Regions from separate parts of the Chryseomicrobium aureum genome, predicted to be linked through region 1. Evidence: riboswitches for the same ligand, from Rfam matches in the RefSeq annotation. Region 1 holds a riboswitch; each other region holds the start of a gene.
What was found. A riboswitch is a leader RNA that binds a small molecule or an ion and turns the genes downstream of it on or off. The one in region 1 is predicted to bind S-adenosylmethionine.
Positions count from the first base shown of each region.

Region 2: another riboswitch for S-adenosylmethionine. It lies ahead of metA (homoserine O-succinyltransferase); the one in region 1 lies ahead of ACF3OH_RS12300 (methionine biosynthesis PLP-dependent protein).
Region 3: another riboswitch for S-adenosylmethionine. It lies ahead of ACF3OH_RS00300 (methionine ABC transporter ATP-binding protein); the one in region 1 lies ahead of ACF3OH_RS12300 (methionine biosynthesis PLP-dependent protein).
Region 4: another riboswitch for S-adenosylmethionine. It lies ahead of metK (methionine adenosyltransferase); the one in region 1 lies ahead of ACF3OH_RS12300 (methionine biosynthesis PLP-dependent protein).

Region 1 covers NZ_CP171117.1:2,355,875-2,360,763, forward strand. The annotation lists gene metH (methionine synthase) at 1-123, opposite strand, end outside; gene ACF3OH_RS12295 (bifunctional homocysteine S-methyltransferase/methylenetetrahydrofolate reductase) at 104-1,948, opposite strand; gene ACF3OH_RS12300 (methionine biosynthesis PLP-dependent protein) at 1,945-3,057, opposite strand; SAM riboswitch class I at 3,138-3,245, opposite strand; gene ACF3OH_RS12305 (PadR family transcriptional regulator) at 3,440-3,769, shown strand; gene ACF3OH_RS12310 (DUF1129 family protein) at 3,766-4,452, shown strand; gene ACF3OH_RS12315 (putative RNA methyltransferase) at 4,628-4,889, opposite strand, start outside.
Region 2 covers NZ_CP171117.1:1,303,322-1,308,210, reverse strand. The annotation lists gene parC (DNA topoisomerase IV subunit A) at 1-6, shown strand, start outside; gene ACF3OH_RS06905 (aminoglycoside phosphotransferase family protein) at 511-1,368, opposite strand; gene metA (homoserine O-succinyltransferase) at 1,365-2,282, opposite strand; SAM riboswitch class I at 2,337-2,440, opposite strand; gene ACF3OH_RS06895 (sporulation protein) at 2,495-2,878, opposite strand; gene ACF3OH_RS06890 (AI-2E family transporter) at 2,881-4,083, opposite strand; gene ACF3OH_RS06885 (LCP family protein) at 4,094-4,889, opposite strand, start outside.
Region 3 covers NZ_CP171117.1:49,253-54,141, forward strand. The annotation lists gene ACF3OH_RS00290 (alkaline phosphatase) at 1-728, opposite strand, end outside; gene ACF3OH_RS00295 (peptide-methionine (S)-S-oxide reductase) at 1,034-1,519, shown strand; SAM riboswitch class I at 1,781-1,883, shown strand; gene ACF3OH_RS00300 (methionine ABC transporter ATP-binding protein) at 1,976-3,001, shown strand; gene ACF3OH_RS00305 (methionine ABC transporter permease) at 2,991-3,653, shown strand; gene ACF3OH_RS00310 (MetQ/NlpA family ABC transporter substrate-binding protein) at 3,665-4,525, shown strand; gene ACF3OH_RS00315 (hypothetical protein) at 4,614-4,871, opposite strand; gene ACF3OH_RS00320 (helix-turn-helix transcriptional regulator) at 4,861-4,889, opposite strand, start outside.
Region 4 covers NZ_CP171117.1:1,686,308-1,691,196, forward strand. The annotation lists gene ACF3OH_RS08785 (alpha/beta hydrolase) at 1-413, opposite strand, end outside; gene ACF3OH_RS08790 (gamma carbonic anhydrase family protein) at 486-998, shown strand; gene metK (methionine adenosyltransferase) at 1,044-2,243, opposite strand; SAM riboswitch class I at 2,424-2,548, opposite strand; gene pckA (phosphoenolpyruvate carboxykinase (ATP)) at 2,739-4,325, shown strand; gene ACF3OH_RS08805 (prolyl oligopeptidase family serine peptidase) at 4,492-4,889, opposite strand, start outside.

The DNA.
Region 1 (4,889 bases):
TTCGTATTCTTCCCCACCAAAGTCTTCAGCCGATAGGTCTGCTTGTTGGATCATGGTTCCCATCGCCCCGTCTAAGACGAGAATTTTCTTCTGGAGTTGCTGTTCAAATGTGGAGCTGGTCATACGATTCCTCCTTGTTGCGTGTCTTGATAAAGTCAATCAATTCAAGTGAGAGCTCATAACGGAGAAATGGTGTAATCAGATAGATTCCGTTAAATAACTTGACCGCTTCTTCTAGCAGTTCTTTTGTAATCGTCATGCCGACTTCAAGTGCTGTTGCAGGGTCTTCTCCCGCTTCTCGCATACGCTGTCTTGTCACTTCTGGAAGACGAATCCCTGGAACTTCGTGATGCAGAAACTCTGCGTTGCGCGACGATAATAAAGGCATGATGCCGACGAAAAACGGTTTATCGACTTGTTTTGCTGCTTCTGCAAGTGCATGTAGCTGATCGATTCCAAAAACCGGTTGCGTAATAAAATAATCCGCTCCTGCTGCGACTTTCTTTTCAAGCCGCTTGATCGAGGCATCCATATGGCGGTAATTCGGATTAAATGCTGCCCCCACCGAAAACCGTGTCGGTCTCTCCAGTGATTTCCCCGAAAATGATAATCCACGATTGTTCTGCTTGATAAGCTCGATTAGTTCTAAACTTGATAAGTCGTAGACAGATGCTGCTCCCGGAAAGTCCCCAATTTTGGCAGGATCTCCTGTGATGGCGAGCAGGTCTTGTACACCAAGCTCATGGAGACCCATTAAGTGCGATTGGAGACCAATCAAATTTCGATCACGGCATGTTAAATGAACAAGTGGCGTGGCATCGTATCGTTCTTTGATGATGGCTGCCACTGCATCATTCCCGACTCTCGGAGAAGCTAGAGGATTGTCAGCGAGTGTTAGTGCATCGGCACCAGCTTCATGGAGAGCTTGAATTCCTTCGTAGAATCGGTCGGTATTTAAATGCTTTGGTGGGTCAAGTTCCACGAGAATTGTCGTTTCCTTCCGCACTTTTTGAAGTAGTGGGGACTCGGCTGAAACTTGCTCGATTTGTGGGTCAGATTTTTTTGCCGTGATTTGTTTAGTCGAAATCGGCGTGCGGTCGCCTAGAGTTTCTGCGATTGCTTGAATATGGCCAGGCGTTGTTCCACAACAGCCTCCGATCAAGTGGACACCTTGTTGTCTCAGCTCCTCCGCAATTTCTGCAAAATAGTGAAACTCTTCTGCGTACGAATAGCGACCTTCTTCCACTTGAGGAAGACTCGCATTCGGATAGACGGAGAGCAATGCCTTTTTGGGAATCGGAACTTGCTTGAGAGCACTCAGCATATGGAATGGACCCATTCGACAATTGACACCAACAACATCGGCTCCTGCAACTTCCAACTCTTCAAATGCTTGTGCAAGTGAATAGCCGTTTTGCAATACACCCACTTCATGCATCGACACTTCTGCGATAACCGGTAACTCACACTCTGCCTTTGCGATTTGCACAACGGCTTTTAGTTCTTCAAAATCGTAGTACGTTTCGAGTAACAGTGCGTCGACGCCTTCCATTAAGAAAATATAGAGCTGTTCTCTAAAACTGCGTTTGATTTCATCGAGTGGAATGTCTTGTTTGATTCCACGCAATCCTCCAAATGTTCCAAGGACGTATACCTCGTCCCCCGCAGCTTGTTTGGCAAGTTTTACTGCCGCTGTATTGATGGCTTTCACTTGTTCTTGCAAACCATAACGTGCGAGTTTCACGTAATTCGCTGCGTAGGTGTTTGTCTGAATCACTTCCGCTCCTGCTGCAATATACTGTTCATGTACACGCAGGACGTCTTCCGGGTGAGAAAGGTTTAGTTCTTCATTGCAGTGATCGACGCCGTACGAGTAAAGCAGTGTGCCCATTGCCCCGTCCGCCACTAAAACACGGTCTTGCAGTTGTTCCAAAAACGGTCGTTTCATTCGGCTTCACCTACTAACCCATCTAAAATATGTTGCAGTTCTGCTTTCAAATCGTCCACATGTTCAATGCCTACAGAAAAACGAAGAAGTCTTCCGCAGATTCCGACTCGTTCACGCTCCGCTACCGGAATATCGGCATGGGTTTGTGTTGTCGGGTAGGTGATGAAGCTTTCAACTCCACCAAGACTTTCTGCAAATGCAATGAGTGTAAGACGCTCGAGGAATTGTGGTACCCACTCTTCTTTCTGTAACCGAAACGATAACATTCCGCCTTTCCCTGGATACAAGACGGAATCAATTGCTACGTGTTGTGTTAAGAACTCTGCAAGTTTCTGTGCGTTTTGTTGTTGGCGCTCGACTCGGAGACCCAACGTTTTAAGACTTCTCACTAATAGCCAACAGTCTAACGGACTAGGTACGGCCCCGATTGAATTTTGAATGATTGTGAGTTGCTCACCAAGTGCCTGTCCTTTTGTAATAACAGCACCTGCTAACACATCATTGTGACCACCCAAATACTTCGTCGCACTATGAATGACAATGTCTGCTCCTAGCGTGATCGGTTGCTGCAGAATTGGTGTATAGAAAGTGTTATCGACGATCAGCAGGATTTCGTGTCCTTTTGCCAGTTCGGCAACAGCTTGAATATCTGTTTCTTTCATCAATGGATTCGTTGGAGATTCGATGAACACTGCTTTTGTGCGCTCAGTGATGGCAGCCTCGATTGACTGAAGCTTTGAAGTGTCTACGTAACGGAAGTGTAAACCCGTCCGTTCTTCTAACTGATGGAACAACCGATAGCTCCCTCCGTATAAGTCTTCGGATACGACTAGCTCATCACCCAACTTAAATAACTGAAGTACGGCGTGAACAGCCGCCATTCCTGAACTGAAGGCAAAACCATGATCACCTCTTTCAAGGTCCGCCAGTGTTAGCTCGAGGGCAGTTCGCGTAGGATTAGCAGTTCGCGAGTAATCATACCCCGTTGATTGCCCGATTCCTGGGTGGATGTAGGCTGTTGAGAGATGAATAGGAAGGCTCACTGCTCCGGTTGCTGAGTCACTTCGGTTCCCGGCTTGTGCGAGTTTGGTTTCTAGTTGATGTGTCATATTTACTCCTCCTAAGTAGTGGAGGGCATAGAAAAACGCCCTCTTATTAAAAATAAGAAGGCGTGTAATCAATTCTATCCCTCTTATCTATCAGAACACAATGGTTCTGCTGGAATTAGCACCATACTGCTTTGCAGCTGGTTGCTGAGGTGTCGTAGGGCCAGTCCCTCTACCTCTCGCGATAAGAAATTGCGTATTTAGTTCGGTCTTCAAAGCTTTTTACCACTTTAACGCATTGAAGGAAGATGTGTCAATAGAATTTTAAGCTTTTAGTTGACTTACCATTTCTCACACAGTAGACTGTAATTAACTACTTTGCATTACCAAGTAGCTATTTTTTCACCCCGCTATCTTGCATTACAAACTAGCAAGGAGGAGCGCTATGACAGTTCGCAGTCAACTACTGAAAGGTTTTCTTGACGGATGTGTTCTTGCAGTTATCGATAAACAGACTGTGTATGGATATGAATTGTCCAGGAAGTTACAGGATTCCGGTCTTCCCGATGTCCCAGAAGGCACCATTTATCCGGTCTTGTTACGGTTGCAAAAACAGGGCTTGATCGTCAGTGAAATGCGTCCATCTGAGTCTGGACCGAATCGCAAATACTATTCCATCACACAAAGTGGACAAGCCACATTGGCAACCATTCGCAACGAGTGGCAATTGCTGTCTGTCCCACTACATGCATTATTAAAGGAGGAAAGCGAATGAAAGCACATGAGTTAATCAAACTGAACAATGAAAAACGCGAGTTATTACATGTTCCTAATAAAGTGTATTACGAACAATTGATGGTTTATATCCGAACGAAGCTTCTATTGTCCGAGCAAAAGAGTGAAGAAATCTTGATGGATATGCTTGATCACTTGCTTGAAGCACAAGAAGACGGAAAATCTGCAAAAGATGTATTTGGAGAGGATCCAAAGGCTTACGCTGATGACGTCATCGAACAAATTCCACAAGAAGAGAAACGCGACATGGTGAAGTTTTGGGGACGCATGGCGTTCCAGTTGCTCGCATACTACTTTATCGCGCGCGGGGTTATTATGGCTGCGATTGCCTATTTCGATGAAATGCCAGATGATCGTATATACTTGATTCCATCATTGATTCAAGTTGGGTTGATGGTGTTCATTGTTTGGCTCTTGATCCGCTTAGTGTTCCGTCAATTGCACAAAACCGCATTTGAAGAGGCAAGCTTGAAATCTCGTTGGAAAGAATATGTCGGCGCAGGTGTTCTAGGCGCTCTTGCCATGGCAGCAATTGGTCTCTCGAATTATTTCTTACCCTATTTTGGACCGTATGCACCCTTTCCACCAGCGTCTTCTATCGGTGTCGGGGCGATTTTCTTGTTAACATCGTGGATATTGAAGCGAACGGAGTGGGGTTCGTAGAGAGTTTTGGTGGGTGAGCGGGCGTTCATCGGACGTAACTAAGATTTATTCTACCCAAATCACGATTTGTTCTACCCAAACCGCAATTTATTCTACCGAAGTCGTATTATGGAAACTAATCACGCACTTTACAGCAAAAAAACAGGGTTCGCTCCTCGGAGCGGACCCTGTCCAATTAGCTTTTCTTCAACTTCCCGACCAAAACCGTCAAATCCACAGTAACTGATGGTAACGCCAGTTCGATAAACTCGTTCACTTGCTCAGGTGGTGCATTCCAAGTAAGAGGCGTCATCGCAATGAGGTCGCGCCACTGCTCATCGGTCAACTCGACACTATAGTTCTGTCGACTGATATGAACAGTCTCCAACGTCTTCTCAAACTGCTCTTTTGCGCCTTCGTTTTCATACGTTTCTTTGTCAGTCCCCGCATAAAAGAAC
Region 2 (4,889 bases), 1.1 Mb from region 1:
TTATAGTATAGAAGTAAACTAAAAAGCATTTTCTCTTGAGCTTTGAGAGGAAGTGCTTTTTGGTTTTCCTGGAGTTTGGTAAACACGATTAAAAGTTGGTTAGAAGGGAGGTATGGTGAGGAGAAATAAATCGTTTCGTCGCTGGGAATTGCATTTTCGTCGCCGTATGTGAGAAATACGTCGCTAGAATGGAAGTTTTCGTCGCTGGATTATGCTCATGCAGTGGATTCGGCGCTCAAGTTTGAATTTGCGTCGCAGTTATCACGATTTTCGTCGCTAGAATTAAACTTTTCGTCGCTCAAGGTAACTATCAAAATATCCAACGATTTTTCATTAGTTGATTAGATAAACTGGATGAAATTTCACATGCATGAAATCTTATTTTTTCTCAAATATCTCATTGTTTCAAGTATACTACTTAATGAAACTTAACTTTAGATAATATATATTATGGAAACTAATTTTAAAAAATAACAATGGAGACCTCACTACTTGGTCTCCTATCATCCACTATTTACTCATAATCCAATCAAGCATTTCAACTCGTTCACCAACCACGGGATCTCTATCTTCGACCATCCATGCATAATACACCGTTCCTAATGCTTTGATTGCATCCACTAATAAATTCTCTTCAAATCCATGCTCATCAATCAACAATTCAACTTTTAATTTAAATTCAACCAAGTTCTTGTTCTTATTAAATAAAAATTGCACACAATCATAATATCTATGACCAACGACGCCTTTTGGATCAATGATGACAAATCCACGCAAATCATCCCACAAAATGTTCTCATGATGCAAATCTCCATGTAAAATCGTCGTTTGATGCAACTCATGAATTCTTTGTTTAGCGCGTTTTGCTTCTAATCGCCAATCTTCAGGAATCGCATCATAGTGAGTCTCTAAACTTTCAAACCATCGCTCAATTTGTGGTAACTGATTCAAATCGGTAGTTGGCACCTGCGTGTCATGTAACCTCCTCCACTGCTCCACAAATAATCGAACACTCGTTCTCGTGTCGGGAAATCGGACATTTAGTGTATAACCAGGCGATATATTTTCCATAATATAGTAGCCGGAGTCGGTATTTTCAAACAAGAGCTGTGGTACTCCAAACGTTCCAAAGACCTGCATAGCAACTGCTTCATTTGTGAAATCAGTACCGGGAATACCAACCTTCAAGACAACAGACTTCCCCTTCATCGTTGCTCGGGCCACATAATTGTAGGACAGGTTCGAAAATGGCGTCAGTCCAGTCAATTTATGTAAACGAGCGATCTTCTCAAGTTGTTTCGGGAGTTCTACTAGCCACACCTCGCCTCTCTTTCCGAACGCAACCCGGATCTTTTCTTCAAAGCTCATGACGAAGTGCTCCACTCAAAAGGGGTCTGCTGGTAGACATAATAATTTAACCAATTCGAGAACAATAAATGGGTGTGAGAACGCCACGTGTTTTGAGGATCTTTTGTTGGGTCATCATCAGGAAAATAATTCTCTGGCACTTCGCACTCCAATCCTTTTGCGATGTCTCGCTCATATTCATCTCGTAATGTCGTCGCATCATATTCTAAATGACCAGTTGCCATGATGTGGCGTTGGTCTTTTGATTGCACCAAAAACACACCCGCTTGATCTGAAACTGCTACTACTTCAAGGGCTGGCTGCTTCAAGAGTTTTTCGTAACTGACCGTCGTATGACGAGAGTGCGGTGCCAAGAACGTATCATTGAATCCGCGAACAAGCGGACTATGAGGTGTTAACAACGAGTGTGGGTAAACTCCCGAACATTTCTTCGGTAAATCTTCTTTCTCGATAGTAAACTCGTGATAAAGCACGGCCTGAGCTCCCCAGCAAATCGATAACGTTGATGTCACATGCGTCTTCGCCCAAAATAACAAGGTCACAATCTCAGGCCAGTAGGCCACTTCTTCAAAGGGCATTTGCTCGACCGGCGCGCCCGTCACAATCATTCCGTCAAATCGTCGGTCTTTGATATCCTCGAATACTTTATAAAACTGATCCAAGTGACTGCTACTGACATTTTTCGGTTGATAACTAGCCATACGTAAAAATGTCACATTCGTCTGAAGTGGCGTATTTCCAAGTAAACGCAGTAACTGATGCTCGGTTTTCTCTTTTTCCGGCATCAAATTGACAATGAGTACTTCAAGTGGACGAATATCTTGCGTGTGCGCGCGTTCTTGGTCCATCACGAAGATATTTTCATCACGGAGTTTTTCAATTACAGGTAAATCTTTCGGCAAATTGATTGGCATTGGTTTCTCTCCTTAAAAAAACACTCTACCCATAACAAGGGCAGAGTGTCGGTAGTATTATCTTCCAAGTCAGCACTTGATGGAGGAAGCACCTTTCTGTCAAACAGAGGTTGCTGAAGCGTCACCGGGCCATGTCCCTCGACTTCTCTTGATAATGAATATGCAATTTTGTATTGATGCGATTGTATCAAACGCAATCGTAAAGTTCAAGCCTACTCTTCGATATCAAATATCAATTCGTCTTCATCGCTCAAACTGCTTCCATCTGAGAAGAATGCAGTCGTAGTCAATACGAGCTGTGTCGCTTCTTCCCCTTCTTCTGGCACCCAGCGTTCATCCGGCATGATTTCAAACGGAATCATGAGCGTTCCTTTTGATGCCGGATTGCCGACTGGCTCAAAGGATAGTTTTGCAATCAATTCACGTTTTTCTTTCTTGCATACTTCTAAACGGATGTCTTCTACCTCTTCTTGCTGCTCCAGTCCCTCGATGTAAATGGTGCCGGATAAATTGATGCCATGTTCGATATACGGGTGATCGACCACCGTATCGATTTTGATAAGACCTTTTTCAATATGGGATTCAAACGAGTTCATACTTACTCCACCTTATTCGTTTTCGATAAATATTCGTAGTGATTCTCCACAACCGGTTCATAACGATTATACCGCATTTTAAATAACCGGAAGAAGTGAGTCACGATTACTTTAACTATAGTATACCCTGGAATCCCAAGGATAACGCCAGGCACTCCAAATAAGGAACCTGCTGTTACAAGTACGAATATGATGGTAATCGGATGAATATGCAACGTTTTCCCCATAATCTGCGGAGAAATGAATTTTCCTTCAACAAGTTGCACGACCGTCCATACAGCAGCGAGTTTGAGAAGCATGAATGGCGACTGCACGAGCGCAATAATTACTGCTGGTGTTATTGCAATAATCGGCCCTAAATAGGGAACCACACTCGTCACCATTGCAATAGCACCTAATAACACTGCATATGGCATCTGGATGATGCTAAATCCGATGAACACCATAATTCCAATAGCTGCCGATACTAACAGCTGACCCTGGATATACGAACTGATTTGACGGTCAATGTCTGCAAACACTTGAGCCGTCTCCTCACGCATACGCGGAGGCAATAGACGTAAAAAGTATTGTGGTAACTTTTCTCCATCTTTTAATAAATAGAACAAGATAAATGGAACGGTAACAATCGCAAGTACAAAACTTGTAATCGCTCCAATGAATGAACTGATACCCGTTGCAACACGTGCGAACGTATCTTGGAAGAACACCGCCAATTGACTTGGTAGCTCTTGTATCCACTGATTGATATCTGCTTCTAGTGAATTATAAATCCCTGAAAACATCGATGTTTGTAGCCATATTATAATGTTATTAATGAGTTGAGAAAAAACTTCTGGGAAGTTCTCAACAAATCGAATGGTCTGATCTTTTAAAAATGGGAACACTAAGAATACAAGTAGTGTAATCAGTCCAATCACTGCCAAGAACAGAATCACTATTCCCCAGATACGGGGAATCTTCATCTTCTCAAGTAAACGTAGAATCGGACGTAACAAGTAATACAAAATAGTCGCCAAAATAATCGGTAACACGACATTCCCTAAAAATACGGTGAATGGATTGAAGACAAACGATACCAAATCAAAGATAAAAATCGTCAACCCAATCAGTAGAAGCAGTAACAAAGCAAAGATTGTATTTTTTCCGCCTAAAAATTGAATAAAGCGTGTATCAAAAAAACCTGGTTTCTTGTCATCAAACATAGAGATCCTCCTACTCTAAGAACTCAGCAATTGCTGCTTGTGCTGCTTGTTGATCAATTTCGATGACGCTTCCTGCATGACTGTATGAATTGTAGCGGTATTCTCCTTCTCGAGGAATCGTTAAACGCTCTACTTCAGGGCTTCCGCCTAGCGCCACATCTAACAAGTAATTCAACTTATCTGTATTTGTAATATCCGTTTGAATGTACCCATTTAAAGCACCCGCAAACTTCGGAAGACGATGAAGATTGCCGACAGATGTTACTTCGTTAGAAAGTGCTTCAATGACAACTTGTTGCCGTCTCACTCGACCGAAATCACCTTCTTCGTCTTTTCGGAAGCGCGCATATCCTAGTAACTCTTGGCCGTTCAATTGATGCACCCCTTGTTTGAGTTCGACACCAATCTCTTCAGACATATCTTTTTCAACATCAATTTCGATTCCGTTTGGTGCAAGGATATCGACCATCGTCTCGAAACTTGTAAAGTCAATGAGTGCGTAATGATGAAGGGGAATGCCAAACATCCCTTCAATAGTCTGTCTCGTCAAATCCGCTCCACCGAGATAATAGGCCGTATTTAATTTATAAGATTGATACCCTGGAATCTCTGCATAAATATCACGCATCAAAGAGATGAGTCGAACATCATTGGATTCAGGATCCCACGAAGCTACCATCATAGTGTCAGTCCTAGACTTCTCTTCACCACGGCTGTCCACACCTAATAGTAGGACATTCATCCTTCCGCCGTCATAAGCGCTTCCGTCAAACGGTTCTGAACTTGCTTCCCCGTCCGCGATTTGG
Region 3 (4,889 bases), 390 kb from region 1:
GCCAGACTTGGCTGATCCGTTTCACCGCGCTCCAGTTCAGGAGCCATTGCGTCGTCTGCAAATAAACCGAGTAGTTTTCCACTCTTCGCTTTTAGTAACTCTTCACGAGAGGTCACATACTCATAGCCATCATTCTGAGCAGTTTCCACTAAGTTTCCGGCAGGTTGTTTACCACCTTCTTCTAGTGAAACGAAGTAGTCACGGCCTCCTCCGAGGAGCACGTCCACATCGTTCTCAAAATATTGCGGGGCAATCGACGATTCATCACCGCGTGATGCGACACTTGCGCCAAACACAGCTGGCGTCGCGTGTGTGATTGTAGAAGTGGCAACTAGCCCTGTAGATTTCTTCGCAGCTTCTGCCGCATCTAAGATAGAGTCGACTTCTTTGCCATCGGGTGTCACACCGACCATCCCGTTATTCGTTTTTACACCTGTTGCCATCGCCGTCCCAGCAGCAGCTGAGTCCGTCACTTCTGTATCTGCTGAGTAGGTTTTGATTAGACCTTTTACATATGGATCAAAAGAAGAGTCTTCGCCTTTGAACCAACGGTAGTTCGTTGCATAGGCGGCACTGTAGCCGTCTGGAATCATATAAATTACATTTTTGACTTTCCCATTATGAGCGTTATCATTCCGTGCTTCTGCGTAATCCATTGTCACATTGACACTGATCCCGGATACGACAAGTCCTCCCACCAAAGCGGCTGTTACAAGCTGTTTTTTCATACACATTTCCTCCTTTTGTTTGGTACACGGCAACGATATCAACTGAATGTAAAGGAAATGTGACGTCAATGTAAAAGCTTACGTAACACAGGGAAAATCGGTTTTTAGTCAAAGGAAACCTGAAAACTATTTAATTTTTAGTAGCTATATAGACCGTTCCGTTTGCAGTCATTTTGACGGATGAATTCATAAACTATCTGACTTTACATCATCTACTAAAGAATTTTAGGGTGTTATGAGATAATAGAAATAACTAACTAATGATTTAATCTCTATTCTAATTGAAGTACAAGGGGAGATTTTGCATGCAGACGATTTATTTAGCAGGGGGATGCCTATGGGGCGTGCAGGCATTTGTGAAGACGTTGCCAGGGATTGTCTCGACTGAAGCAGGAAGAGCAAATGGAACTTCTCAAACGTTAGACGGGGAATATGACGGATATGCGGAATGTGTAAAAACGACTTTTCATCCAGATGTGGTATCTGTCGACGAGTTGATGGGCTATCTTTTTGAAATCATCGATCCATACAGTATCAACAAACAAGGAGAAGACGTCGGGGAGAAGTATCGAACTGGGGTGTATAGTATAGACCCAAAACATGTAGAGCAGGCCAAGGCGTTCATCAAGAAACGTGAAGATGAGGACCGAATTGCTGTAGAAGTTCTGCCGCTTACCAATTATGTACGAAGTGCAGAAGAACACCAAGACCGTCTTGCTCGCTGTCCGGATGATTACTGCCACATTCCACAGCAGTTGCTGACAAAATACAAATCGAACGTGCTTACATGAGACGAGCCTCCTTTCTGTACTAGAAAGGAAGCTGATTTTTATTAGATAGCTTGTTCACATCTAGGAAATCAAAATAATGCTTTTTAAAGAATTTTCAATAAAACTAATAAAAAACTATCCGCGTCGTACCAACAAAGCAACCGCTTACATAGTCAGACTACTAAAAAAATTAGTAAAATTACTATTGACGACAAAACTTTGATGCTTTAGACTGTGAAACAGTTAGCAAGACGAACTAAATTCAAAACTACATACCAGCAATTCTTATCACGAGAGACGGAGGGACAGGCCCTGTGAAGTCTCGGCAAAGCGCGCATGCGTCAGTGCCAAATCCTGCAAGTGTCCACCACTTGAGAGATAAGACTGAGAGGCTTTTTCATGGCTTTCATTTCTTATGTTCTTAAGAGATGAAGGTCTTTTTTTATGCACTCTAGCAAGAAAGTAGGGAAGTCCACCATGATTACATTCCAAAACGTATCCAAAACATTCAAAGTCGGGAAGCGTGATGTGCACGCCGTCCAAAACGTCACGCTCGACGTCAAAAAAGGCGACATATTCGGCATCATCGGGTTTAGTGGAGCTGGTAAGAGCACGCTCCTTCGCCTCGTGAACCTTCTAGAGAAGCCGACGAGTGGCGTCATCAAAATCAATGATACCGACATCACATCTCTAAAAGCCAAACAACTTCGCTTGCAACGTCGACGAATCGGGATGATCTTTCAGAACTTTAACTTGTTCACATCCCGCACTGTTGCAGGGAATGTTGCCTATCCGTTGAAACTTGAAGGCACGCCAAAAGCGGAAATCACAAGACGCACAAAAGAGTTACTTGAATTCGTTGGCCTATCTGATAAAGCAGATAACTATCCTGAGCAACTCTCGGGGGGGCAAAAGCAACGCGTTGGGATTGCGCGAGCTCTTGCAACGAACCCGGAAATCCTAATTTGCGACGAAGCAACGTCCGCACTTGATCCGGAAACGACAGAGGACATCTTGAAACTTTTGAAGCGCGTCAATCAAGAATTCGGCATCACAGTGCTCTTGATTACACACGAGATGAACGTCATTTCAACCATTTGCAACCGAGTGGCGATTATGGAAAACGGACACGTCATCGAGCACGGGGAAGTCTTCGATGTCTTCACAAACCCGTCCCATCCGACGACAAAACGGTTTATCCAGTCGGTCAATAAAGACCTTCCTTCTCAAGAATTGCTAAAAGAATGGCGAGCAGCGGGAGATGAGCACATCTACCAAGTAACGTTTACCGGAAGTGCGACGAGTCAGCCGCTTCTTTCAAAAATCTCACAGCAACACAATGTCCACTTTAACGTTGTGTACGGCGCTGTTCGAGAGATCCAAAATCAGTTGCTAGGAAACCTAGTCGTTTCCTTCAAAGGAGAGACGACCGCGATTCAAAACGTGATCCGTGAACTAGCAGACGTTGTCGACATCAAGGAGGTGATCATCCATGAAAGTTGAGTGGAGTACATTTTATCAGCGCATCATAGAAGCAACTGGCGAGACGATCACGATGGTCATCCTGACTCTGATTCTCGGTTCGATTTTAGGCGTATTGGTGGGACTCGCTTTATTCGTCTCTCGCCAAGGCAATATCTTAGAAAATCGCTTGTTATACGGCCTTCTCAACTTACTGATCAATGTGATTCGGCCGATTCCATTTATCGTGTTCCTCGTATTCTTGATGCCAGTGACACGCCTCGTAATGGGGACGACAATTGGTGTGGGAGCTGCTGTGTTCCCGATGGCCATCATGGCAACATTCAGTGTCGCGCGTATCGTTGAACAGAACTTACTGAGTATCGACCCGGGTGTCATTGAAGCAGCGAAAGCGATGGGGGCGAGCCCGTTCCAAATCGTCTTTACCGTTTTGATTCCGGAAGCGCTTGGACCACTGATTCTTGGTCTCACGTTTGTGACAGTCAGCTTGATCGATTTCTCGGCAGTGGCCGGATATGTCGGTGGTGGTGGTCTCGGGCACATCGCGATTACATACGGCTACCAACGTTTTGATACGAGCGTCATGGTCGTGACGGTGATTATCTTGATTCTTCTGGTGCAACTCGCCCAGTGGCTTGGCAATACATTATCCAAAAAAATTATGAGACGATAGGAGATTAAAAAATGAAACGACTAAAACTTGCAGCACTTGCTGCCACAGCTGCTCTAACACTTGCAGCTTGTAACTCAGCCGATGGGTCAGAAGAGACAATCAAAATTGGGGTGAACGGTGCGGATAGCCCGCAATGGCCGGTCATCGTAGAACTTGCAAAAGAGGAAGGCATTGATTTAGAAGTAGTAGAATTCACAGATTACATCATGCCGAACAAAGCACTTGCAGCAGGGGACATTGATTTGAACGCGTTCCAGACGATCTCGTTCTTCTCAAACTTTGTGGCGGAATCTGGGGAAGACTTGGCACCTGTTGGTACAACGGTATTTGCGCCACTTGGTGTGTATTCAGATAAAATCGAGTCACTAGATGAATTGCAAAAAGGTGATCAAGTCGCCATTCCAAATGATGCATCAACACTTCCACGCGCACTGAACCTTCTGCAAGAAGCAGGTGTGATTGAACTAGCTGACGATTTTGGGATCACTGGAGACTTAGACAAAATCACATCAAACCCGTTAGAGCTTGAATTTGTCGCTATGGAACCCCAACAGACAGCACGTGTTCTTCCGGACGTTGCCATTGCCTTAATCAACAATGGTGTGGCCGTACAAGCAGGTCTTATTCCAGCTGAAGACGCTGTTGTGTATGAAGATACAGAATCCGAGTCCATCGAGCCGTACATCAATATCATCGCATCTCGTGCAGATGAAGCAGACAACGAAAACTACTTAAAGATTGTTGAATTGTATCAACATCCTGAAGTAGAAGAAGCGATCAACAAAGAGTTCAAAGGTAGCATGTTCATCATCCGCAAGACGGCGGAAGAGACGCAAGCGATGTTTGACAAAATGAATACCTATTTCCAATAAGGGCACCCACCCACTGCAGCTTTGACCCCCTTAGCTGTGGTGGGTTTTTTCTTAAACTTTAGAAATGTTTCGTAGCTTATTTGGTTAATCAATCGAGCGCTTGTCGATTCTTTGAATAGGACCTGCGAAGGGATATAAAGTGAATCCCGAAATACATAAGTAAAAGGATGCTGAAGAAGCCGCCGATTTCTAACCATCCTGCACCGTTTGAAGGCAATCCGCTAATTAGAGAGTAAACTACGAAGTAGAGAACGCCAAACCCTATTGTCTGAATGGTGATTTTCTTAAGTTGTTGTTTGTAATCGTCTTTAGGTAAAACTAGAGTTAACCATGAATTATTGATCATCTACCTCCCAAAATAATT
Region 4 (4,889 bases), 670 kb from region 1:
CGTTGATTGATTGTTAATTTTGCTATCCGGTTTGACCATTTCGAAGGGGTTGCTTTTAAGTCGATCCAAGGACTTGTCAGAAGAAGGCCTGCAACCGACTCTCTCGGTTTTCGCATATAGTGAAGAATCGTCGTAGCTCCGAATCCGTGCCCCAGTAAAAATATCGGTAAATGAAATTGGCTAGCATACTCTATGGCGCGCTCCAAATACAGTTCATATTCATCAATCGATTCATTATGGAGGCCTTTGTTCTTCGCGGCTTCTCCGTGACTTGGAAGATCACCCATGACAACATGGCAGTCGTTGCTTCGTAAATATTCTATAACCCATGCGTAGCGTCTATGATGTTCCAATACATTATGGACGATAACGACAATGGCTTTCGGTTGGTTTTCGGTTTCCCATATCCACATGGCTACCTTCCCCTTTCTCATTCTGCTACACTTACTTTATAGTATAGCAAGGGTATAGAAAGGAAGTCTGTTATGATCTATCCATTTGGCGAAAAAACTCCAAAAATCCATCCGTCCGTGTTTATTGCGGATTTCACGACCATCACAGGAGATGTAGAAATCGGTGAAGGGTCTTCAGTATTTTTCAACACTATCATTCGCGGCGACGTCAATGCGACACGCATTGGTCGTAAGGTCAACATCCAAGATCTTTGTTGCCTTCACCAAAGTCCCCAGTTCCCACTTGTCATAGAAGACGAAGTAACGGTCGGTCATCAAGTGACACTGCATAGTTGCACTATCCGGAAAGGTGCCTTAATTGGAATGGGTTCCATCATTTTAGATGGTGCCGAAATCGGAGAAGGTGCATTTATCGGAGCCGGTAGTCTCGTCCCTCAAGGAAAAGTGATTCCTGCTGGTATGATGGCATATGGACGGCCAGCGAAGGTTGTGCGGGCTGTCAACGAGGAAGATAAGAAGGACATGGAGCGCATAGTGCGTGAGTATCATGAAAAGGGTCAATACTATAAAGGTTTGCAAGAATAATAAAAAAACTCCCAAGGAAGTAAATTCCTCGGGAGTTTCCTCATTTTATAAACCAGCTTTTGCTTTCAACTCAGCTGCTTTGTCTGTTTTTTCCCAAGGTACATCGATGTCTGTACGACCAAAGTGTCCGTAAGCAGCAGTTTGCTTGTAGATCGGACGACGAAGATTAAGCATCTTGATGATTCCCGCTGGGCGTAGGTCAAACAACTCGCGAATCCATGTTACCATGTCTGCTTCTGTTGCTTTTCCTGTACCGAATGTATCCACAGCGATTGAAACTGGCTGTGCTACACCGATTGCATAAGCAAGTTGCACTTCTACTTTATCTGCAAGACCCGCTGCTACGATGTTTTTCGCAACATAACGTGCTGCATATGCTGCAGAGCGGTCAACTTTTGTTGCATCTTTCCCAGAGAATGCACCGCCACCGTGACGTGCATAACCACCGTACGTATCAACGATGATTTTGCGGCCAGTTAAACCAGCATCTCCTTGTGGTCCACCGATTACGAAGCGGCCAGTTGGGTTGATAAAGTATTTCGTGTTTTCGTCAATCCACTCAGCCGGTACGACTGCGTTGATGACGTGTTCTTTCAAATCAGACTGAATTTGCTCTAGAGTAATTTCAGGAGCGTGTTGTGTAGAAATTACGATTGTATCGACACGCACTGGCTTGCCGTTTTCATCGTATTCAACAGTCACTTGTGTTTTACCGTCTGGACGTAAGTACTCAAGTGTTTCGTTTTTACGTACTTCCGATAAGCGACGTGATAATTTGTGCGCCAAGCTGATTGGAAGTGGCATTAATTCTTCTGTTTCATTACAAGCAAATCCGAACATCAGACCTTGGTCACCCGCTCCGATCGCTTCGATGTCAGCGTCTGTCATGGACCCTTCGCGTGCCTCAAGTGCACGGTCTACTCCAGCTGCGATATCTGCAGACTGCTCATCAATTGCAGTTAAAACAGCAGATGTATCTGCGTCAAAACCGAATTTTGCACGTGTGTAGCCGATTTCTCGAACTGTTTCACGCACCGTTTTTTGAATGTCTACATAAGCAGATGTTGTAATTTCTCCAGCAACTAGAACAAGTCCAGTTGTGACAGTTGTTTCGCACGCTACACGTGCATTCGGGTCTTCAGTTAAGATTGCGTCAAGGATCGCATCTGAGATTTGGTCACAAATCTTATCCGGATGGCCTTCTGTTACTGATTCCGAAGTGAATAATCGACGTTGTGTCATGATATATTTCCTCCTTCTTGATCCTGCGGGATTGCTCCCGTGAATTGAACCGGTACTCATTCCCCATGGCAAGCCTAGAATACTTGAAGCTGTTTTGGATTTGGCGCATGGTTGAAGGCGTTCATAAATAATAAAATCCTTTCACTCACTAATGAGGAAAGGATGATTTCTTTGCACCTTTCACTCTTATCAATCAGGGGAATCCCCTGTCTCAGGTTGGGCACCTTTTCAATAAGTCTTGCATCTCTATCTTATTGAGGTTGCCGGGTTTCATAGGGCCTGACCCCTCCACCAGCTCGGGATAAGAGTATCCGTTCAATTTTCCATCATACGCATTCACCTATCGAAAGTCAACAAAAAACTGTGTGAAAGTCCCCACAAAAAAATCACTAGTCAAGTGACGTATTAGTGTAGACTATTTAGTTTAATGTGTTATACTAATTCACATATTAGCATTCCGTCACTTCGGAAAATCTATTTAAGGATGGTATTTAACCTATGCAATCGATCGATACAAAAAGCGCAATTCAGTCTTTATTATCGGGAGACCAAGTCCACACGCAACTATCTGTAGCGGAACTTGTTGAACAAGCAACTGCTCGTGGTGAAGGTATGCTGACTTCAACTGGTGCACTACGTGCTGAAACTGGAAAGTATACGGGGCGTTCCCCAGAAGATAAATATATGGTAGATGAAGATATTTCACGTGATAAAGTAGATTGGGGTTCAGTCAACCGCCCAATCTCAAAAGAAGTATTCCAAAACTTATATGCTAAAGTTGTCGATTACCTACAAGCAAAAGATGCTCTTTTCTTATTTAAAGGATTCGCTGGTGCAGACGAAGCGTCTCGCCTACCAATCCAAGTAATCAATGAATACGCATGGCACAACTTGTTCGCCCATCAATTATTCATTCGTCCAACTGCTGAAGAGCTTGCTAACCACGAAGCACAATTCACAATTGTGAGTGCTCCAACGTTCAAAGCAGATCCTGCAGTTGATGGTACGAACTCTGAGACGTTCATCATGGTGTCTATTGAAGAGCGCATCGTATTAATCGGTGGTACGGAGTATGCGGGTGAGATGAAAAAATCCATCTTTGGTATTATGAACTACTTGCTTCCGGAGCAAGGCATTCTTCCAATGCACTGTTCTGCAAACGTAGGCGAAGAAGGCGACGTTACATTGTTCTTCGGTCTATCTGGAACTGGGAAAACAACTTTATCTGCTGACAAAGGCCGTCATTTAATTGGTGACGACGAGCATGGTTGGTCCGATACGGGCGTCTTCAATATGGAAGGTGGATGCTACGCAAAATGTATCAACCTAACAGAAGAAAATGAGCCTGAGATCTATAACGCAATCAAATTCGGTACTGTTCTTGAGAACGTAGTCGTAAACGAAGAGACGCGTGAAGCAGATTACGATGACAACTCTTTAACAGAGAATACACGTGCTGCTTACCCAATCGATTACATCGACAACATCATGGTGCCTTCTGTTGCTGGTCATCCAAAAACAATCGTGTTCTTAACGGCGGATGCGTTTGGCGTATTGCCTCCAATCTCGAAATTAACAAAAGAACAAGCGATGTACCACTTCCTAAGTGGCTTCACATCAAAACTTGCTGGAACTGAGCGCGGGATCACAAGCCCACAACCAGTATTCTCAACATGCTTCGGTTCTCCATTCCTACCACTTCCAGCTGCTGTATACGCAGAGATGCTTGGAAACAAAATTGACGAGCACGGCGCAAACGTCTACCTTGTCAATACAGGTTGGACTGGCGGAGAGTATGGCGTTGGAACGCGTATGAAACTTTCTTACACACGCGCTATGGTTCGCGCTGCAATCGAAGGGAAACTTGAGAACGTAGAAACAGAGCAAGGATCTGTATTCGGCGTTGCGATTCCTAAAGAAGTTCCTGGCGTACCAAGTGACGTCTTGAACCCACGCAATGCATGGGCAGACAAAGATGCATATGACAAAAAAGCAAAAGAACTTGCAGATAGCTTCCGCGAGAACTTCAAAAAGTTCTCTGGTGTTTCTGAAGAGATCATCTCTAAAGGTGGACCAATTATTTAATTGGACATACAGAACAAGGCCTACTCAATCCGAGTGGGCCTTGTTTTTTGCACATTTTCTTTAGTTAGTTTCCATAATATGACTTCGGTAGAATAAAAACCGATTTGGGTAGAAGAAATCACGGGTAGTGTAGAAGAAATCTCCAATTCGTCCTATGAACGCTCGCTCAGCGCCCCTGCTCAAGCATCCACTCGAGCGCTTCGCGTAAAATCTGTCGGTTCAGTGGGTCGGGCACAAAGTGATGGTGGTTTTCTAGATACCTCGTAGTCACAGGCATATTTAAACCTTTCAATTTCTCCTCCAGAATCGTCGCGTGCTCAAACCCAACATTCGTATCTAGTTCCCCATGAATGATGAGAACGGGTGCATTCATACGTTCTAATTGCTGTAGCACGTCACGATCTTCAAACGCTTCTGGAGCCCTTTTAGGGGTCCCGCCGTAGATGCGTTTCATCATCCGGCGCATGTCTACACGTTCTTCATATGTCAAATAGATGGAAGACACTCCTCCCCAAGTCACGAGCGAGGTCACTTCGGGTCGCTTCACCGCTGCCCACAAGGCCA